Regions from separate parts of the Isoptericola sp. 178 genome, predicted to be linked through region 1. Evidence: riboswitches for the same ligand, from Rfam matches in the RefSeq annotation. Region 1 holds a riboswitch; the other holds the start of a gene.

Evidence for each region. A riboswitch is a leader RNA that binds a small molecule or an ion and turns the genes downstream of it on or off. The one in region 1 is predicted to bind thiamine pyrophosphate.
Region 2: linked by a shared signal. The riboswitch ahead of thiO (glycine oxidase ThiO) and the one ahead of Q6349_RS14115 (thiamine ABC transporter substrate binding subunit) in region 1 are both predicted to bind thiamine pyrophosphate.

The regions. Positions count from the first base shown of each region.
Region 1 is NZ_JAUQYN010000004.1:195,565-206,343, reverse strand. Features, by position in the region: gene Q6349_RS14130 (sulfite exporter TauE/SafE family protein) at 1-540, shown strand, start outside; gene Q6349_RS14125 (PAS domain-containing protein) at 647-1,375, shown strand; gene Q6349_RS14120 (DUF4235 domain-containing protein) at 1,465-1,749, opposite strand; TPP riboswitch at 1,856-1,959, shown strand; gene Q6349_RS14115 (thiamine ABC transporter substrate binding subunit) at 2,017-3,120, shown strand; gene Q6349_RS14110 (ABC transporter permease) at 3,117-4,853, shown strand; gene Q6349_RS14105 (ABC transporter ATP-binding protein) at 4,853-5,599, shown strand; gene Q6349_RS14100 (PrsW family intramembrane metalloprotease) at 5,646-6,758, opposite strand; gene Q6349_RS14095 (SpoIIE family protein phosphatase) at 6,768-8,372, opposite strand; gene Q6349_RS14090 (HAMP domain-containing sensor histidine kinase) at 8,369-9,604, opposite strand; gene Q6349_RS14085 (SpoIIE family protein phosphatase) at 9,613-10,635, opposite strand; gene Q6349_RS14080 (ATP-binding protein) at 10,668-10,779, opposite strand, start outside.
Region 2 is NZ_JAUQYN010000001.1:199,365-210,143, reverse strand. Features, by position in the region: gene Q6349_RS00855 (SURF1 family protein) at 1-5, shown strand, start outside; gene Q6349_RS00850 (hypothetical protein) at 773-988, shown strand; gene Q6349_RS00845 (ABC transporter ATP-binding protein) at 1,031-2,812, opposite strand; gene Q6349_RS00840 (ABC transporter ATP-binding protein) at 2,809-4,623, opposite strand; gene Q6349_RS00835 (DUF3817 domain-containing protein) at 4,688-5,083, shown strand; gene Q6349_RS00830 (ThiF family adenylyltransferase) at 5,080-6,324, shown strand; gene Q6349_RS00825 (thiazole synthase) at 6,334-7,155, opposite strand; gene thiS (sulfur carrier protein ThiS) at 7,165-7,425, opposite strand; gene thiO (glycine oxidase ThiO) at 7,422-8,678, opposite strand; TPP riboswitch at 8,667-8,769, opposite strand; gene thiE (thiamine phosphate synthase) at 8,803-9,450, shown strand; gene guaA (glutamine-hydrolyzing GMP synthase) at 9,500-10,779, shown strand, end outside.

The DNA of each region.
Region 1 (10,779 bases):
ACCGACAAGATCGGCCAGCCGCTGCGTCGCCGCTTCCTCGCGCCCCTCGGCCTGGTCGGCGGCTTCCTCGACGCCACCGGTGGTGGCGGCTGGGGGCCGGTCGGGACGCCGGCGATCCTCGCCAGCGGACGCCTGGAGCCCCGCAAGGTCATCGGTTCGATCGACACCAGCGAGTTCTTCGTCGCCGTGGCGGCCAGCCTGGGCTTCTTCGTGGGCCTCGGGACGGCGGGGATCGACCCGATGTGGGCCACCGCCCTGCTGCTGGGCGGCCTCGTCGCCGCGCCGGTCGCGGCCTGGTTGGTCCGGCTCGTGCCGCCCCGGGTGCTCGGATCGGCGGTCGGTGGCGTCATCGTGCTCACCAACAGCCGGACCCTGCTCGCCACGGTCGACCTCGCGCCGGCCTGGACGACGGTGGTCCTCGCCGCCGTCGTCGTGCTCTGGGCCGCGGCGGTCGCGTGGTCCGTGCGGGCGCACCGCCGCGAGCAGTCGGTGACCATGGCCCGGACGACGACCCAGGACGCGCACAGCGTCGGCGGGTGAAACCCGCGGGTGAAGACGTCCGCCCAGGTGGCGCTCGTGACTCCGCGGAGTACGGTGGGCCACACCGGCCCGGCCCGGCCCGGTGAGATCGTCGGGAGGAGAACACATGAGTTCGCTGTCGTCGTCGCGGATCATGAAGAGTTCCGCGCTCTCATCGGTGACCGACGCACTCTCCACCGGGACCCAGCTCGTCGTGGGTCAGTACCGGATCGACGCGCCCTCCGGTGCCGTGTGGTGGTCCGACGAGGTCTACCGGATGTACGGGTCGGAGCCCGGCGATCTCACACCCACCGTGGACATCATCCGGGCGCGGACCCACCCGGACGACCGGGCGCGCGTGTCGCGGACGGCGATCGTGTCCCTGCGGGCCGGGCGGCCGTTCAGCAGCGCCCACCGCATCATCGACCCGCACGGCAAGGCACGTACGGTCGTCGTCACGGGTCGGGGGCAGCTGGACGAGGACGGGGCCATCGCCCGGGTGGGCGGGTACGTGCTGGACGTCAGCCCGGTCGCTCGCGAGGTGCTGGACCGCGAGTCCCACCGTGCCGTCGGGCGGGCGATGGTCTCCGCCGCCGCCGTCGAACAGGTCAAGGGTGCCCTCATGATCGTGCGGGGCCTGGACGAGGCCGACGCCACGGACCTGCTCGGCGAGGTCGCCGCACGAGCCGGGATCCCGATGCAGTCAGCGGCGTCACAGGTCGTCAGCGAGCTCCGCACGTCCCGTGGAGAGCCTGACGACCGGCTGCAGGCCGCGCTCGACGCGGTCCACAGCGTGGACCGCCCGCACGGGCACGAGGCCCAGCTGGCCCGTCGACGTCAGAGCACCCGGCGCTGAGCACCGGTACCGGTCCGACCTCTCGCGAGGCGCGCCGGTCACCGTCCGACCGCTCGCGGGGCGAACGAGCCGCCCCGCGAGTCCGGGACTCAGACCGTCGAGATCTTCTTGGCGCGGCGGTCGACCGCCTTGACGACTCCCTGCTTCGCGAGCCGGCGGGCCATCACCGCGGCGCCACCCGTGACGGCGGCGAACGTGATCGCCTGGACGATCGGGATGTCGTCCGCGTCCAGGTCGATCGGGGCTTCCTTGCCCGTGGCCTTCTCCCAGATCGTCTTGATGATCTTCTGGGCCACCCAGCCGGCGGCGAGGGTCGCCGCGATCGTCCCGACCTTCACGGCCAGCGTCGGCTCGGTGCTCTTGGACAGCTCCACGGGTCCTCCAGTCGTTCGGTGCGCCGGGCGGTCACGGACGGACTCCGTCGGGAGGTCCGCGCCACGGACGCCACCACCGTAGCGTGCTCGAGGTGTGTAGGCTCGGGGGGAACGACAGGGGAGCGCCATCGGCGCTGAGAGTGCGGACCACCGCAGACCCTCGAACCTGATCCGGTTAGCACCGGTGGAGGAAGTCGGGCTTCTCGATCCCGTCGCCTCGGACCCTCCGAGCGGCGGACCCCCTTCTCGAACGTCTGAGGAGGACACATGAGTCATCGTCTCCGTCGCACCGTCGCGACCACCGCCGTCGTCGCGCTGCTGCCCGCGCTGGCCGCCTGCGGCGGCGAGGAGTCCCCCGGAGCAGCGCCCAGCAGCTCCGCGGGCTCCGCCGACGCGAGCGCCACGCCGGAGCTGTCCGGTACCGTCACGCTCGTCACGCACGACTCCTTCGCCCTGAGCGAGGGGGTCCTGGAGTCGTTCGAGGAGGAGACCGGGCTCACCGTCGAGCAGGTCGCCGCCGGCGACGCCGGCACCTTGGTCAACCAGCTCGTGCTCACGGCCGACAGCCCGCTCGGCGACGTCGTCTACGGCGTGGACAACACCTTCGCCTCGCGTGCCGTCGAGGCCGACGTCTTCGAGCCGTACACGCCGGCCGACCTCGACCCGTCCGCGACCGGGCTCGTCGACCCGGCGCTCGAGGGGCTCACCCCGATCGACAAGGGCGACGTCTGCCTCAACGTCGACACCACCTGGTTCGAGGCCGAGGGCGTCGAGCCGCCGAGCACCCTCGAGGACCTGACCGACCCCGCGTACGAGGACCTGACGGTCGTGACCAACCCGGCGACCTCGTCGCCCGGCTTCGCGTTCCTGCTCGCCACCGTCGACGCCTTCGGGGAGGACGGCTGGCAGCAGTACTGGGCCGACCTCTCGGACAACGGTCTCAAGGTCACCGACGGCTGGTCGGACGCCTACTACGTCGACTTCTCCGGGGCCGGCGAGGGCGGTGAGCGGCCGATCGTGCTCTCCTACGCCACCTCTCCGGCCTTCACCGTGACCGAGGACGGCAGCGAGAGCACCACCGAGGCGCTGCTGGACACCTGCTTCCGCCAGGTCGAGTACGCCGGCGTCCTCGCCGGCACCGACAACCCCGACGGCGCCCGGGCCCTGGTGGACTTCCTCGCCTCCGCCGAGGTGCAGGCCGACATCCCCGCCAACATGTACATGTACCCGGCCGACGACACCGTCGAGCTGCCGGCCGAGTGGGAGCAGTTCGCCCCCCTCGCCGAGGAACCGTTCGACGTCGCGCCGGACGAGATCGCCGCGCACCGTGACGAGTGGATCGAGCAGTGGACGGCCACGGTCATCGGGTGACGCCCTCCACCAGCGGCGGGGCGTCCCTGCGGCCGCCCCGCCGTCGGCCCGCCCCGGGGACCTGGCTGTGGTGGGTCCTCGCCGCGGGCCTGCCCCTGCTGTTCCTCGGGGTGTTCTTCGCGTGGCCCGTGGCGGCGCTCGTCGTCCAGGGGTTCTTCACCGACGACGGCGGCACTCGCGCGCTCGACCTGTCCGGGTTCGCGGAGGTCCTGTCCCAGCCCCGCACGTGGCGCGTCGTCGGGCAGACCCTCGCCCAGGCGTCCGTCGGCACGGTCCTGGCCGTCCTGCTCGGGCTGCCCGGCGCCTACGTGCTCTACCGGTGCCGGTTCCCGGGCCGGGCGCTGGCACGCGGCCTGGTGACCGTGCCGTTCGTGCTGCCGACCGTCGTGGTCGGCGTGGCCTTCCGGGCGCTGTTCGCCCCGGGCGGCACCTTCGGGTGGCTCGGCATCGAGGAGTCCTTCGCCGGGGTCGTCGTGGCCCTGGTGTTCTTCAACTACGCCGTCGTCGTGCGCACCGTGGGCGGGCTGTGGGAGCGGCTCGACCCGCGGGCGGAGCAGGCGGCCCGCTCCCTCGGCGCGAGCCCGTGGCGGGCCTTCCGCACGGTCACCCTGCCGGCGCTGGGGCCCGCGATCGCGTCCGCGGCCGCCGTGGTCTTCCTGTTCTGCTCGACGGCGTTCGGCGTCGTCCTGGTGCTCGGGGGCATGCGGTACGGCACGATCGAGACCGAGATCTGGATCCGCACCACCCAGTTCCTCGACCTGCGCGCCGCCGCCGTGCTCAGCATCCTGCAGCTCGTGGTCGTCACCGGAGCACTGCTCGTCAGCGCCCGGCTGCGTGCCCGCCGCGAGCGCGCGCTGCACCTGACCAGCGACCGGTCTGCGGCGCACCGCTTCTCCTGGCGACGGGCCAGCGACGCCGTCCCGGCGGCCGCGACCGTCGCCGTCGTCGGCCTGCTGGTCGTCGTGCCGCTCGCGGGTCTGGTCGCCCGCTCGCTGCGGACGCCCGACGGCACCTGGGGGTTCGACAACTACGTCGCCCTCGGCACGACCGGGGGCCGCAACGCGCTGTCCGTCACCGTGTGGGAGGCGACGGCGAACTCGCTGCGCACGGCCGTGCTGGCCGCCCTCATCGCCGTCGTCGTCGGCGGGCTCGTGGCCCTGGTCGTCTCGCGCCGTCCCCGGTCGGCCGGGCTGCGCCGGGCCGTCGGGGCGCTGGACGCCGCGTTCATGCTGCCCCTCGGGGTCTCCGCGGTGACCGTCGGGTTCGGGTTCCTCATCACCCTGGACCGGCCGCTCGGGCTCGACGTCGACCTGCGGACGTCGGGCCTGCTCGTGCCGATCGCGCAGGCGGTCGTCGCGATCCCGCTCGTGGTCCGCACCGTGCTGCCCGTGGTGCGGGCGATCGACCCGCGGCTGCGCGAGGTCGCCGCCACCCTGGGTGCCGCCCCGGGCCGGGTGCTGCGAACCGTCGACGGCCCCCTGACCGCCCGGTCCCTCGGGCTGGCCGTCGGGTTCGCGTTCGCGGTGTCGCTGGGCGAGTTCGGCGCGACGTCGTTCCTCGCCCGGCCCGACGCGGCGACGCTGCCGGTCGTCATCTTCCGGCTCATCGGCCGGCCCGGGGCGGAGAACTACGGGATGGCGCTCGCGGCGTCCGTGGTGCTGGCCGTGCTCACCGCGACGGTCATGATGGTGGCGGAACGCCTGCGCGGTGACGCGGGCGGAGGGGAGTTCTGATGTCCGGGGCCGAGGGCCTGAGCGTCCGTGACGTCGTCGTGCGCTACGAGGGCACGCGGCACGAGGCGGGCACGACGGCGGTCGACCACGTGTCGCTCGACGTCGCGACGGGCGAGGTCCTGGCGCTGCTCGGGCCGAGCGGCTGCGGCAAGTCGTCGCTGCTGCGCGCGGTCGCGGGGCTGGAGCCGCTGGTGGCGGGGTCGGTGTCGTTCGCGGGGCAGGACCTGGCCCGGGTGCCGGTGCACCGGCGCGGGTTCGGCCTGCTGTTCCAGGACGGTCAGCTGTTCCCGCACCGGGACGTGGGCCGGAACGTCGCCTACGGGCTGGAGATGCAGGGGATCCCCGCGGCGCAGCGGCGCGACCGGGTGGCCGAGCTGCTCGCGGACGTCGGGCTGGCCGGGTACGCGCGGCGGGCCGTGTCGACGCTGTCCGGCGGGGAGAAGCAGCGGGTCGCGCTGGCCCGGGCCCTGGCCCCGCGGCCGCGGCTGCTGCTGCTCGACGAGCCGCTGTCCGCCCTGGACCGGCAGCTGCGCGAGAAGCTCGCGATCGACGTGCGCGACACGCTGCGGGCGACCCGCACGACGGCGGTGTTCGTCACCCACGACCACGCCGAGGCCTTCACGGTGGCCGACCGGGTCGCCGTGATGGACGCAGGGCGGCTGCTGCAGGCCGACACCCCGGAGCGGCTCCGCGCCGCACCCGCCTCGGCGCGGGTCGCGGAGTTCCTCGGGCTCGAGCTCCCCTGACCGTCGCCGGTGGGCCCTGCCGTAGACCGTGGGCCGCAGCCCTCCGTCAGCGCGCGAAGACGACCCGTGCGTGCCCCATGAGCAGCAGCAGCGGGTCGCGGCGGGCCACGAACGCGTCGTCGTCCACCAGGCCCAGGTCGTACCGGCGGTGCAGCATCGCCAGCTCGGTGGCGGCCTGCTGGTAGTCCGCCAGGGCCCGCGCCGCGCCCCGGCCGAGGGCACCGCGGACCTGCTCGCGGGCCCGCTGCCGTGCCCGCAGCGACGACAGCATCCGCAGGTCGCCCGTGCCGATCACGCCGAGCTCCTGGTAGCGGGGCAGGTGCCGGCGCACCAGGCCGACGATCCGACGGCGGTCGCGGTGCAGCACGACGCCGAGCGCCACCAGCACGCCGGCGCCCAGCAGGTACGCGACCCCGAGACCGAGAGCACCCGCCGCCGTCGAGGCGTTCCACAGGGCGTGCAGCGCGGTCGCCCCGGCCACGCCGGCCACGACGGGCAGCGCACGCCGTCCGGGCCGGCGCAGGGCCGCCGCGGCCACGCCCACGCCGATCAGGGACGTGCACAGGGGGTGCAGCAGCGGGGAGACGATCCCGCGCACGACGAAGGTCCCCGCCAGCGTCCCGGCCGGAGCGGTGGCGTAGTAGCTGATGTTCTCCACGGTGGCGAAGCCCAGCGCCACCGTGGAGCCGTAGATGATGCCGTCGGTGGGGCCGTTGAGCTCGTGACGCCTGAACCAGAGCAGCCCCACGAGCACCGCGCCCTTCGCCAGCTCCTCGACGACCGGGGCGGTGAGGGACGCCGTGGCGTACCGGCCGAGCTCGGCGCCGAGCATCGGCCGCCACACGAGGTCCAGCCCGGCGGTGTTGAGGAGCGTGGCGAGCAGGACGGCGACGCCCGCACCCCAGCCGAACGCGGCGACGAGGACGTCGGGGGGTTCGGGCTCGAGGCGGTCGAGCGCGAGGACCCCGGCGAGCAGCAGCGGCAGGGGGACGAGCGCCAGGACGACCGCCGTGACCAAGCCGTCCGCACCGTCCCGCAGCAGCAGGGCGAGAGCCACCGCCAGGCACAGGGAGGACGTGGCCACCGTGACGACGACCCCCACCGACGGCCGGGCGGTGGGCCTGCCGGCCAGGATCGCCCGTGGCTCCAGGGGTGGCATGCCCTGACCCTACTGAGCGGCCCCGCTCGTGCGGCGCACGATCACCACGGCCACGTCGTCCTCGCGCGCGCCGTCGTCGAAGGCGTCGAGCAGGTGCTGGCACGCGTCGTCGGGGCAGGTCCCGGGGATCTGCGCGGCGGCGGTCCGGAGCCGGGCCAGGCCGTCGCGCAGCGAGCCGTCCCGGCGCTCGACCAGTCCGTCCGTGGCCAGGACCAGCAGGTCACCGACCGCCAGCGTGGTGCGGTACGGCGGGCGGCTCTCCGGGCTCGGCAGCCCCAGCAGCCGGGAGGTGGACTTCACCGGCCGTGCCGTGCCGTCGGAGCGGACGAGCATCGCCGGCAGGTGCCCGGCGTCGGTCAGCTCGACCTCGCCGGTGACCGGGTCCGCGAGGCAGACGCACACCGTCGCGGTCTCGGTGTGGTCGGTGCGCAGCACCTCGTTGAGCAGCTCCAGCGCGCGTTCCGCCCCGTGCCCCTCGCGCAGGTAGGCGCGCAGCGTCAGGCGGAGCTCGCCCATGACGGTGGCGGCGTGCAGGGAGTGGCCCTGGACGTCGCCGATCACCACCGCGACCCGGCCGTCGGGGAGGTCGAAGGCGTCGTAGAAGTCGCCTCCGACGTCCAGCAGGTCGTCCGAGGCCTCGTAGCAGGCGGAGACGTCGAACCCGGGGCGCACCGTGAGGTCGGACGGGAGCAGCGCGTCCTGCAGGGCGCGGGTGATCCGGTGCTCCTCGGCGAGCAGGCGCAGGTTGGCCAGCGCCACCGCGGTCGCCTGCGTGAACCGTCGCACGGTCTCCCGGTCGTCGTCCGTCGGGCCGGTCTCGGAGTCGGCCAGCTGGACGCCGAGGCCGCCGACGAGCCGCCCGCGGGCGTCGCGCATCCACGTGGTCCACCACGAGGAGGGCCTCACCCCGGCCTGCGTGAGCAGCTCCCGCCACGGCGCGGGGACGCGGTCCCTCGGCAGCAGCGCCGAGCTGACCCCTCCCGGCGGCGGGACGGGCGTCTCGCCGGCACCGCGGACCAGCGGGGCGCCCGGCGCCGGGCACACGGTGCGCAGGACGTGGTCGGCATCGACGACCACCATGGCGATCGCGGCACGTCCGAGGACGCTCGACGCGCCCCGGGCCGCGAGGTCCACCGCCTCCTCGGCGGAGCGCGCCGAGTGCAGGGGGACCAGCGCCGTGCCGAGGTCGTCGAGCCGCTGCGCGGTCCGGTGCGCCCCTCGCTTCTCGTCGTAGCTGCGGCACAGCGCGCCCACGGTGGCGAGGAACTCGTCACGGTCGAGGGGTTCGGGCAGGTAGGCGTCGGCGCCGTGCTGCAACCCGGCCGTGCGGGCCGCCGCGTCGATCGACGTGGCCGACACGTGCAGGACGGGCACGGGGGACGTCTCCGGCCTGTTCTTCAGCTCCCGGCACACCTCCGCCCCCGAGACGTCCGGCAGGTTGACGTCGAGGACCACGGTGTCGAACTCGGCCGAGGCGCGCTGCAGCGCCTCGCTCCCGGTGGCGGCCTCCGCCACCGCGTAGCCGGCGGCGCGCAGCCAGGTGGCCATGAGGTAGCGGTGGGCGTGGGTGTCGTCGACGACGAGCACCCGTCGCCGTCCGTTCTCCTCGATCACGGTCCTGCTGTCCCTTCGGTGTCGAGTGCCGCGACGAGTGCGGCACGGTCGATCCGGTCCTTCGGCAGGAACCGCGCCGTGCGCGTCCACGGGCCGGGGGCGGGGCTCGGTCCGCTCGACATCAGGACGGCTGCCAGGCCCGGCCGTTCGTCCAGCATCCGAGCCAGCAGCGCCGTGCCGGTCGTGTCCGGCATGCGCACGTCCAGGACGACGGCGTCGACGTCGTCCTGCAGCATCGCCAGGGCCGTGCCGGCGTCGTGGGCGACGCTGACCCGTGTCGCCTCGTCGCGGAGCAGACCGGCGACCGAGGAGCCGAAGGCGTGGTCGTCGTCCACGACGAGGACGTGGCCGACGCGACCGCTGCGGGCACCGGCGGGGGCGTCCGCCCCGGCGGCGTCCTCCAGCGAGGGCAGGGTGAGCGTGAAGACGCTCCCCTCGCCGAGCGTCGAGGTCGCGGTGAGGCTGCCGCCGAGCGCCTCGGCGGTGCGCCGCGCGTACGGCAGCCCCAGACCCGTCCCCCGCGCGCCCGGCTGCAGGTGGTGGGGCACCTGGACGAACTCCTCGAAGATCGCGTCGAGCTGGTCCGCGGGCACGCCCAGCCCCGTGTCCCGGACCTCGCACCGCGCGCCGTCGGCCGTGGGCGTGACGACCAGGTGCACCGACCCGCGCTCGGTGAACTTCACCGCGTTGGTCAGCAGGTTGCGGAGCATACGCGCCACGAGGCGCCGGTCGCTGCACAGCACGGGCACGCCCGGCCGGTCGACGACGAGCTCGACGCCGTCCCGGACCAGCGGGCGCGTGGTGCCCTCCAGCTCGGCGAGGAGCTCGGCCATGTCGAACGGGGCGGGGTGGACGTCCTGGTGCCCGGCCTCGGCGCGCGCCAGCTCCAGGAGCTCGTCCACGAGGGTCAGCAGCGTGTCGGCGCTGTCGCGCACGAACCGGACCTGCTGGGCCTGGTCGTCGTCCAGCGACGACTCGGCGAGCAGTCCCGCCAGGCCGATGATCGAGTTGACCGGGCTCCTCAGCTCGTGGCTCACGTTGCGCAGGAACCGCGACTTGGCCTCGTTCGCCGCGGCGAGCTGGCGGCCGCGCTCGTCCAGCTCGGCGTAGAGCGCGACCACGCCGGAGTTCGTCTCCTCCAGCTCGGCCGAGAGCTGTTCGTACTGGGCCGTCAGTGCCTCGTGCGCCTGCTCGAGCCGGGCCAGCCGACGCTGCAGAGCTGCGGCCTCCACCGCCCCGCTCATGGCCGTGTGGCCCCTCGGACGGGCAGGACCACCACGCAGGCGTCGTCGCGCCGGACGGCGAAGTCGCGCATGATCACGCCGGCGACGACGGTCGCGGAGCGCAGCAGCAGACCGGGGTAGTCCACGAGGTTGACCCGGTCGGTCAGTCCGTCGGAGTACAGGGTGACGACGTCGCCCTCGCTGACGGCGTGCGTCGTCTCCGAGATCGCGGGGGAGCGCGACCCGCCGATGCCCGGGGGGCTCAGCAGGCTGCGGGTGCGGGTGCCGTGGATCGCCCCGGCGATGTTGCCGATGCCGGCGTGGCGCAGGGTGGAGCCGATCTGCTGCACCACCGCCACGGCGGCGCCGCGCGTGCCCGCCAGGGCACGGTGCACCCGCTCGAGGAGGATCGCGGGGCCGGCCGCGGGAGCCGCGCGGAAGGCCCGGACGGCGGCCTGCGAGGCCGCCGCCGCGAGCGGGCCGTGACCCAGCCCGTCGGCGACCAGCACGCTCGACGCGCCGTCGTCCACGCGGACCGCGAACGCGTCACCGCAGACCTGCTGACCCGTCATGGCGCGGGTGATGCCGCTCGGGGCGCCGGCGGTGGACGCCGGACGCTCGTCGCCGGCGACGGGACGGCGCGCGTCGAACGCGGCGGACACGACGGTCCCGGCGCCGGGGGCCGACCACGCGTCCCACGAGCCCGCCAGCCGGGGCAGCGTGCCCAGACCGATGCCGAGGGTGCCCCGCGAGGAGACACCGTCCCGCATCGCCGCCGCGACGTCGCGCATGCCCGGCCCCGAGTCGACGGCGAGCACCGTCAGGCGGGCGCACCCGTCCGTCCGGTCGACCGCGAGCAGCATGCGGCCGGAGCCCGCGTGGCGGGTCTGGTTCGTGGCCAGCTCGGACACGACGAGCCCGACCTCGGCGGCACGGCTCTCGTCGTGCCCGAGCCGGATCGCGGTCGTCACCGCCGCGCGGCGCACCCGGCCGACGGCCGACGGGTGGTCGACCGTGTACCAGGCGCCACTCTCGAGCACACTGCGTGGCTCGTCCGGATCGACGACGCCGGTCATCGCGCCCAGGCCGCGATCTCGACGCGGGTCCCGACCCCGGGCGTCGTGTCGATCGCGAAGTGCTCGACCAGACGACGCGACCCCGACAGCCCCAGCCCGAGCCCGCCG
Region 2 (10,779 bases), on a different contig from region 1:
CCTGACCCCTTCGTGCAGCGAGCGTGCTCACTCGGTACCCGAAAGCTGTGGATGAGGGACTGAAGGCGCACGCACGTCGGCGAGGGTGTGGATGCCGTCGGCGGTCCGGCCCGGAGGTCTGGTCCCCTCAGCAGGTGTCGAAGCCTCCCTGTCCCGTCCCTCCCGCCCTGCTCGCCGTCGCCCGTCGTCAGGCGGGACTCGTCGCCGTCCGCCAGTGCCTCGAGCACGGGATGACGAGGCGTCAGGTCGACGGACGGGTGCGGCGCAAGGAATGGGAACGGGTGGCTCGGGGGGTCTGCGACGCCGGCGTCGTGCGGCCCGGCACCGTCGGTGAGGGGTTCGACCTGGCCCGGCGACGCACCGCCTGTCTCGGTCCGCTCCGCCACCCGGGCACGGCGGCCGTCGGTGTGGGCGCCCTGGTGCTGCACGGCGTCCACGGGGCTCCGACGCGTTTCGTCGCGGAGGTCGCTGCGGTGAAGGCGGCTCCGCGCCGCGGTGACGAGAGGGTCCGGGTGCGGCGCGTGCTGGTCCCGTCACCCGAGGAGGTGGACGGCATCCTCGTGGCACCGGTCGTCGACTCCCTGGCGCTCGCCGTGCCGGCCCTGACCCGTCTCGAAGCCGTCGCCATGATCGACTCGGCACGACACCAGGGACTGGTCGACGACGCCGGGGTGCGGCGCGCACGCACCCTGGCGACCGGTCGGCGCGGGGCTCGTCGCAGCCACGCGTGGTGGGCGCTCTCCGACGCGCGGGCCGAGTCGCCGGCCGAGTCGTGGGCCCGGAGCCCTGCTGGGACGCCGGGGTGCCGCCGGACGCCGTCCAGCTCCGCGTCGTCCGGCGCTTCACCGGAGCCGAGGCGCGCGACGGGACGGCGGCCCGGGAGCTCGCCCGTGAGCTCGACGGGGCGGGGTGGGTGCCGACCCCCGTGCCGCCGGGACACTCCTCCTGCATCGAGCGTGCTGGATTGGTCCCGGACTCCTGGCGATGAGGGGCGAAGCCGGCACGCTCGATGCCTCAGGGGGGCGGGGCGTCACCCGTGCTGCCAGGACCTCCACAGGTTCGCGTACTCGCCGTCGGCCTCCACGAGCTCCTCGTGCGGGCCGATCTCGGTGATCCGACCACCGTCGACCACGGCCACCCGGTCGGCGTCGTGCGCGGTGTGCAGCCGGTGCGCGATCGCCACCACCGTCCGCCCGCTGAGCACGGCGTTCAGGGAGCGCTCCAGGTGCCGGGCAGCCCGGGGGTCGAGCAACGACGTCGCCTCGTCGAGCACGAGCGTGTGCGGGTCGAGCAGCACCAGCCGGGCCAGCGCCACCTGCTGCGCCTGTGCCGGCGAGAGCGGGTGCCCGCCGGAGCCGACCTCCGTCTCGAGCCCGTCCGGCAGCGCCGCGGCCCACTCCCGGGCGTCGACGGCCCCCAGCGCCTCCCAGAGCTCCACCTCCGACGCCGTGGTGTCGGCCAGCCGCAGGTTCTCGGCCAGGGTCCCGACGAACACGTGGTGCTCCTGGGTCACCAGGGCGACCTGGCCCCGCAGGTCCTCCAGGGGCAGGTCCACCAGCGGGACGCCGCCGACGGTCACCGACCCACCGGTCGGCGGGTGGATCCCCGCGAGCATCCGGCCCAGCGTCGACTTGCCCGCACCCGACGGACCGACGACGGCGAGCCGCTCACCGGGCCGCAGGTCCACGGACACCCCGTGCAGGACGTCCTGCCCCTCCCGGTAGGCGTAGCGGACCTCGTGGGCCCGCACCTCGTCCGACGTCGGCACCTCACCGGAGGTGGTCCGGTCCGGTCCCACGAGCCCGACGCCGACCACGCGGGCCAGCGCCACGGCGGCGACCTGCAGCTCGTCGAGCCAGAACACCAGGTCGAAGACCGGTCCGCCCATCTGGTGCGCGTAGAAGGCGATGGTCGCCACGGCACCGATGGTGGTCAGGTCCTGCGAGACCAGCCAGGCGCCCCAGACGATCGCGGCGACGGGGGCGACCGCCACCGCGGTGTCGAGGGCGGGGATCAGCCGCTGGCGCAGCCCGAGGGTGTAGCTCTCGGCGGCGAAGGCCTCCGACAGGTTCCGGCGCAGCCGACGGCGCATCCGGGATCCGAGCCAGAGGGCGTCCGCGGTGCGTGCCCCTTCGACGGCCTCGGTGATCGTGCCGTTGACGGTCGCGTACGCGGCCGACTCGCGCAGGTAGCCCGGTGTCGCCCGGCGCAGGTACCAGCGGACGGCGACCACGATGACCGGCACGCCGACCAGCAGGCCGAGGGCGACCAGCGGGTCGGTGAGGAAGGCCGCCACCAGCGTCAGCCCGATCGTCACGACGCACACCAGCACCCGCGGCACGCCGAAGCGGACCGCGTGCTGCAGCTTGTTGACGTCGTTGGTGGTACGGGCGACGAGGTCGCCGGTCCCCGCCTTCTCGACGATCGACAGGGGCAGTCGCGTGGCCGTGGTCATGAACTGCTCGCGCAGCTCGGCGAACACCTGCTCGCCGAACACCATGGAGAGGCGTTGCGCGAACCGCGTCACGACGGCCTGCACGACGACGGCGCCCACCAGGATCAGTGCGATCCGGTCGACCCGCGCCACGGTGGTGCCGGTGGTGACCTCGTCGATGAACCGGCCCATGAGGAACGGCCCGGTCAGCCCCGCCACCGCGGCGAGGGCGTGCAGCGTCGCGATGCCGGCGAGCTCGCCGCGGTGGCTGCGGAACAGCCGGCCCACGGTGCGGCGGACCGCGTGCCGGTCGGCGATCGGCAGCCGGTTCGAGGACTCCGTCGGCGTGGACGGCGGTGCGGACGTGGTCGGGCTCATCGGGTGGCTCCTTCCAGGGCGGGTCCGGCCCCGCCGGCGGCCGGTGCCTCGGCATCCGCCGCGGCGTCCGGTGCGGGTTCGGCCATGGACCGCCCGACGACGGCGCGGTACCGGACGCCGTGCTCGTCCGGGCGGCCGAGCAGCTCGGCGTGCGTCCCGCGGGCGACGACGCGGCCGTCCACGGACAGCAGAACGGCCTCGTCGACGTGGTCGAGGACCAGCGGGCTGGCGGTGACGACCAGCGTGGTCCGTCCACGCCGGACCTCGGCGACGCGTTCCGCGATCCGTGCCTCGGTGTGCGCGTCCACGGCGCTGGTCGGCTCGACGAGCACGAGGATCTCGGGGTCGGTGAGCAGGGCACGGGCCAGCGCGACGCGCTGACGCTGGCCGCCGGACAGCGACCGGCCCTTCTCCGGCAGCTCCCCGCTGAGACCACCGGGGACGGAGTCGAGCACGTCCTGGGCGTCCGCGGCCAGGATCGCGGCCGTCAGCTCGGCCTCGCTCGCCCGGCCACGGGCGTCGAGCTCCTCACCGAGGATCCCGGAGAAGAGGTGCGGCGTCGCCTCGGAGACGACCACACGGTGGCGCAGCGTCTCCTTGTCGAGCTCGGCGAGCGGCACGCCGCCGAGCGTGACGGGTGTGACGGCCTCGGCGTCGTCGTCGAACCGGCCCAGCCGTGTGGCCACGGCGGCCGACACGTCGGGGTCGGCGCACACCAGCGCCAGCACCCGCCCCGCGGGGACCACGAGTCCCGAGGCGCGGTCGACCAGCTCGCTGCCCGACGGCGGCGCCTCCGTGGGAGCGGCGGACGGGGGTGTCGCCTCGGTGATCCGCAGCACCCCGAGGATCTTGCGCGCGGAGACCACCGCGTTGGTGGACGCCTGCAGCATCTGCGTGGCCATCTGCACCGGCCAGGCGAGGAACGCGGTGTACCCGTAGAAGGTCACGAGCTCGCCGGCGCTCAGGTCGCCGCGCACGACGGCACGGGCACCCAGCCACAGGACGAGCGCGCCGAGCAGCCCGGGCAGCAGCACCTGCAGACCGTCGAGGACGGACTGGACGCCGGCGACCCGTACGCCACGGCGTCGCACCTCCTGCGACTGGCGTGCGTAGCGTGCGGAGAAGACGTCCTCGCCACCGATGCCGCGCAGGATCCGCAGGCCGGACACGGTGTCGGCGCCGAGCGCGGTGAGCCGGCCCACCGACTCGCGATGGTCCTGCTGGCGACGCTGCAACGGGCGGACCAGCAGCGCGAGCGCGGCGGCCACGAGCGGTATCCCCAGAGCCACCACGAGGCCGAGCACCACGTCCTGGGAGACGAGGTAGCCGGCTGCGGCGACGTACGCGAGCACGCCGCCGACGAACCGGCCGGACATGGCGAACATGTCGCCGGCTCGCAGGGCGTCGTTCGCGACGGCCGCCACGACCTCACCGGTGGGCAGCTTCTGCGTGACGGCGTGGCCGGCGCGGGTCGCCTTCTCCCCGACGAGGGTGGTGAACGAGAAGGAGGCCCGCAGCCAGTTCTCCACGTCGAAGGTGTGGCTGAGGACGCCGGCGACGACGATCGCGGCACCCGACACGAGCATCAGGCCGCACCACAGGAGCAGCTCGGTCCCGAACCCCGCGGCCAGACCCGAGTCGACCGCGCGGCCGAGCAGGAGGGGTGCGGCGGCGGCGGCGAGCAGGGAGACGCTGCCCGCCGAGACCGCCCTGACGATCACGGAGCGCTGACGCCACGCCTGCCAGCCCAGCAGGCGGGCGGGCGAGGACAGCGGCGGGGAGCCCGGGTCGGGCAGGGGGAGCGGGAGCACGGTCGTCAGAGTAGGGCGGGCCGGACCCGTCAGGCACCGGAATTTCCCCGCCTATCCTGGTGCCGTGAGCACCGAGCAGAACACCCCGACGGCCACCACCGACCAGGCGGCGACCGCCATCCGCAAGGCACGCGGCGCCCTGACCCGCTACCGGGTGCTGGCGATCGTCACCGGCGTCATGCTGCTCGTGCTCTGCGTGGAGATGGTCTTCAAGTACCTGGTCCCGGTCCAGGCCGTCATCGACTACATGGGCTGGGTGCCCTTCGCCCACGGGTGGATCTACGTCGTCTACCTGGTCACGGTGCTCGACCTGTGGGCCAAGATGCGCTGGAGCTTCGGCCGGCTGACCACGATGGTGCTGGCGGGTGTGGTCCCGGTGATGTCGTTCGTGCTGGAGAAGCGGGTGCACGCCGACGCCGACGCCAAGCTCGTGGCGCTCGCCGACCGGTACGGGGTGTGACGGTGCACGCCGACGCCCCGGACCGGACGACCGACCGGCTGGCGCCCCTGGTCGACCCGGCGCCCGGGCTGACCGACGCCGAGCTGGACCGGTACGCACGGCATCTCGCGCTGCCCGGGCTGGGCCTCGACGGGCAGCGGCGGCTCGCGGCCGCCCGGGTGCTCGTGGTCGGTGCCGGTGGGCTCGGCAGCCCGGCCCTGCTGTACCTGGCGGCCGCCGGCGTCGGCGTGATCGGGGTCGTCGACGACGACGTCGTGGACGTCACGAACCTCCAGCGCCAGGTGCTGCACGGCCAGGCGGACCTGGGTCGGCCCAAGACGACGTCGGCGGCCGCGGCGATCGCGGAGGTCAACCCCCACGTCGAGGTGGTCGAGCACCCGGTGCGCCTGGACCCCGGCAACGTCCTGGACGTGCTGGGCGGCTACGACGTCGTGCTCGACGGGGCCGACAACTTCCCGACCCGCTATCTCGTCTCCGACGCCGCCGAGGTCCTCGGGCTCCCCGTGGTGTGGGGGTCGATCGACCGCTTCGACGGCCAGGTCAGCGTCTTCTGGGGCGCCCCGCGGTACACGGCGGCGGACGGCGGGACCACGTCCCGCCGGGGCGTCACCTACCGCGACGTCTTCCCCGACCCGCCGCCGCCCGGCGTCGTCCCGGACTGCGCCACCGGCGGCGTGCTCGGCGCGATGTGCGGCACGGTCGGCTCCGCGATGGCCACCGAGGCCCTCAAGCTGATCACGGGAGTCGGCGACGTCCTGCACGGGCGGCTCGCCGTGCACGACGCCCTCGCCGCGGACTGGCGCTCGCTCACCGTCCGGCCCGACCCGGCGCGCGAACCCGTCACGGCGATGCTGCCGGGTGACGACGCGTACGTGGCCTTCTGCGGGCTGGCGCCGGCCGGGGACCCGGGCCCCGGGTCGCCGGAGGTCACCGTCGCCGACGCCCGGGCGCTGCTCGCGGCCGAGCGCCCCGCCGTCCTGGTGGACGTGCGTGAGGAGTGGGAGGCCCGGGCGCGCCCCGTGGCCGGCGCCCGGCTCGTGCCCAGCGGGACGTTCCTCGGCACCGCCGCGGGAGCCCCGGACGCGGCGGCCCGGTCCGCGCTCGACACCCTGCCCACCGACCGGCCGGTGCTGCTCGTGTGCGCGGCCGGGCCGCGGTCGACCAAGGTCGCCCGGGTGGCCCGGGCGGCGGGCCTCGACGCGCGGTCCGTCGTCGGCGGCGTCCCCGCGCTGCTCGGCTGAGCGCCCCGCCTACAGGGCGAGGTCGAGCCGACCCTCGGGCGGCGAGCTGGCGAGCGCACCCTCGCGCCGCGGGATGCGGCCGGCCCCGGCCGCGAGCCGCCCCGCCTCGGTGGCCAGCCGCATCGCGCGGGCCATGCGCACGGGGTCCTCGGCCCGCGTGACCGCGGTGGCGAGCAGCACCCCGGAGCAGCCGAGCTCCATCGCCAGCGCGGCGTCGGACGCCGTCCCGATCCCCGCGTCCAGGATCACCGGGACGCGGGCGGCCTCCGCGATCGCCGCGATGTTGCGCGGGTTGAGGATCCCGAGCCCGGAGCCGATCGGTGCGCCGAGCGGCATCACCGCCGCGCAGCCGACGTCCTCGAGGCGCCGGGCGAGGATCGGGTCGTCGTTCGTGTAGGGCAGCACGACGAACCCGTCGCGGACGAGCTCGTCGGCGGCCTCGACCAGGCCCACCGGGTCGGGCAGCAGCGTGACGTCGTCGGCGATCACCTCGAGCTTGACCCAGTCCGTCCCGCACGCCTCACGGGCGAGCCGGGCGGTGAGCACCGCCTCGCGCACGGAGAAGCACCCGGCCGTGTTCGGCAGGGCGCGGATGCCGAGGCGTTCCAGCAGCCCCCAGATCCCCGCGTCCCGGGTCGCCTCGCCGCCGGCCCGCGGGGCCACGCGGCGCATCGCCACCGTGGTCAGCCCCGTGCCGGAGGCGACCAGGGCCTCCTCCAGCGTGAGCAGGTTGGCGGCGCCCCCGGTGCCCATCACCAGCGGGGAGGCGATCTCGGTCCCCGCGACGACGAGCGGTGCGGTGCCGTGGGCGGTCGGGTCGGTCGTGGTCATGGTTCCTCCTCAGCCGCCCTGGACGGCGGTGACGATCTCGACGCGGTCGCCGGCGCGCACCGCGGTGGACTCCCAGGCGCCGCGCGGCACGACGACGTCGTCCACGGCGACGGCCACGCCGCGGACCTCCCCGTCGGTGACGTGCCCGGGAGCCAGGCGCGCCACCAGCGCGGTGAGCGGCACCGTGCCGGTCGGCCCGAGGTCGTAGGGAGCGCCGTTCACCAGGGCCCGGCTGCGGGCGGGGGCGGTGTGCCGGTCGGTGCTGGTCATCGGGGTCCTCCGTCGGTGCGGCGGGTGTCGGGGCCGGGCGGCGGGAACCGGCGCGGGTCCGACGCCCGGAGGGCGGCGAGCAGGGTCGGCGGGTCGGCGCGGGTGACGTCGACGTCGAACCACGAACCCGTCAGGCCCGCCACGACGATCTCGGCCGTGAGGGGGGCGAGCAGGATGCCGTTGCGGTGATGGCCGGTGGCCAGGTGGAGACCGGGCACGTGGGTCGGACCGACCAGCGGCAGGTTGTCCGGCGTCGCCGGCCGGGCCCGGGGCGTGACCTCGACGAGCGCCGCCTCGTCGATCGCCGGCAGGAGAACGCGGGCGTCCCGCAGCAGCGCGAACACCCCGCCGGCGGTGGCGCGGCGGTCGTCGGGGTTCTCCTCCGTCGTGGCCCCGACCACGATCTCGCAGTGCCCGGCCCACGGCCCCTCGGTCGCCGGTGTCCGGCCCACGACGTAGACGGGCCGGCCCTGGACGAGGCCGCGCACGACGTGCCGCGGCGTCAGGTCCGGGTCGGCCTGGAGCCGCAGGGTCTGGCCCTTGACGGGGCGGACCGGGACCGTGACGTCAGGCAGGTCCGCCAGGAGCGGCGCGGACGCCCAGCCGGCGGCCACGACGGTCGAGCCGGCGCGGTGCACCCGGCCCGCGTCGTCGAGCGCGCCGACGACGCGTCCGTCGTGCCGCACGAGCCGGACCGCGGCCCGCGGGACGACCGCGCCGTGCCCGTCGGCGATCGCCCGCTGCAGGGCGGCGTGCACGGCGCGGGGGTCGACGGCGTGGTCGCCCGGGACCCAGGCGGCACCGCTGAGCCGCGGTCCGAGCAGCGGTTCGTGCCGGCGCGCCTCGGCGATGGTCAGCACCCGCGAGCTCACCGCGTGCCGGGCCTGCAGCGCGAGGAGCCGTCGCAGCAGCGCGGCGTCGGTGTCGTCGTAGGCGAGGGTGAGCGTGCCGGACTCCCGCAGCCCGACCCCGGTGCCGGCGGCGGCCTCCAGGTCGGCGGCGAACGTCAACCAGCGGCCGGCGGCGGCCAGGTGCAGGGCCAGCGCGGCGTCCTCGGTGAACTCGGCCTCGGTGGCCGGGGCGAGCATGCCCGCTGCCGCCCGGGTCGCCCCGTCGCCCGCGTCGGGGTCCAGGACGGTGACGCTGAGCCCGGCCTCGAGCGCGCGCCACGCCACGGCGAGGCCGATGATGCCGCCGCCCACGACGAGGAGGTCACGCACGCCGTCCGGCGGCGTGGACAGGGGTCGGTCCACGGTGCTCCCTTCGCTGGCATGATCCAGATCAGGTTCGACGGTCGGCGCCCGGCGCCCTCTCAGCCTCCGCGAGGCTCCCGTGCTGCGCCCACCCTACTCCCGCCGGTCCCTAGACTCGGCCCCGATGGAGACCTCCGACCTGCGCGCACGCCTCGCCGACGCCCGCCTCTACCTGTGCACCGACGCCCGCGAGGAGCGCGGCGACCTGGAGGAGTTCCTGCACGCCGCGCTGCGGGGCGGCGTGGACGTCGTCCAGCTCCGCGACAAGACCCTCGACGTCGCCCGCGAGCTCGAGCTGCAGGCGCTGGTGGCGCGGGTCGCGACCGAACACGGCGCGCTGTGGGCGGTCAACGACCGGGCGGACGTGGCCGGGCTCACCGGTGCACCCGTGGTGCACATGGGGCAGGGGGACCTCCCGGTGCCGGCGGTGCGGACCCTGCTCGGCCCGGCCCCGGTCCTGGGCCGGTCCACCCACTCGGCCGCGCAGGCGGCCGCGGCGGAGGCCGACGGGGACGTCGACTACTTCTGCGTGGGCCCCCTCTGGGCGACGCCCACCAAGCCGGGCCGGACCGCCGTCGGCATCGACCTGCTGCGCGAGGTGGCCCGCACCGCGCCGACCACGCCCTGGTTCGCCATCGGGGGGATCGACGCCGACCGGCTCGACGCGGTCCTCGACGCCGGGGCGCGACGGGTCGTCGTCGTCCGCGCGATCACGGAGTCCGCGGACCCCGAGCGGGCCGCGCGGACCCTGCGGCAGCGGCTCGGGGCCTGAGGCCGGCGAGCACCCCGGACCGGCGCGCGACGGCGGATAGGATGAGGCGGTGACGTCTCCCGCCACCGCTCCCGACAGCACGCCCCGACCCGTCCTCGTGGTCGACTTCGGCGCCCAGTACGCCCAGCTCATCGCCCGCCGCGTGCGCGAGGCGAACGTCTACTCCGAGATCGTCCCGCACACGTGGACGCCGGAGCAGATGCTCGCCCGCGACCCCGCGGCGATCATCCTCTCGGGCGGTCCGTCCTCCGTCTACGCCACCGGCGCGCCCTTCGTGGACGCCGCGCTCTTCGACGCCGGCGTGCCCGTGCTGGGCATCTGCTACGGCTTCCAGGCGATGGCGCAGGCTCTGGGTGGCAAGGTCGCCCAGACCGGGACCCGCGAGTACGGCGGCACCGAGGTCGAGGTGTGCTCGGCCGGCGTGCTGCTGGCGGACACCCCGACGACCCAGACCACCTGGATGAGCCACGGCGACTCCGTGCACGCCGCACCGGAGGGGTTCGAGGTGCTGGCGACGTCGTCCGGGTCGCCGGTGGCGGCCTTCGAGGACCGCGGCCGTCGACTGTACGGCGTCCAGTGGCACCCGGAGGTCAAGCACTCCGCCCACGGGCAGACGGTGCTGGAGCACTTCCTCTACGAGGGTGCCGGCCTGCGGCCCGACTGGACGCCGGACAACGTCATCGCCGACCAGGTCGCCGCGATCCGCGCGCAGGTCGGCGACGCGCGCGTGATCTGCGGGCTGTCCGGGGGCGTCGACTCCTCGGTGGCCGCCGCCCTGGTGCAGCGTGCCGTCGGGGACCAGCTGACCTGCGTGTTCGTCGACCACGGTCTGCTGCGGGAGGGTGAGGTGGAGCAGGTCGAGCGCGACTTCGTCGCCGCCACCGGCGTCAACCTGGTGGTCCGCGACGAGCGCAAGCGGTTCCTGGACGCCCTCGAGGGGCACAGCGACCCGGAGACGAAGCGCAAGATCATCGGCCGCGAGTTCATCCGCGTCTTCGAGGACGCCGCCCGCGACATCGTCGCCGAGGGGCACGAGCACGCCGTGCACGGCGAGGGTTCCGAGGTGAAGTTCCTGGTCCAGGGCACCCTGTACCCGGACGTCGTGGAGTCCGGCGGCGGCGAGGGCGCGGCGAACATCAAGAGCCACCACAACGTCGGCGGCCTGCCCGACGACCTGCAGTTCGAGCTGGTCGAGCCGCTGCGCACCCTGTTCAAGGACGAGGTGCGGGCCGTCGGCCGCGAGCTGGGCGTGCCGGAGCCGATCGTCGCCCGTCAGCCCTTCCCGGGCCCCGGACTGGGTATCCGGATCATCGGCGAGGTCACGGCCGA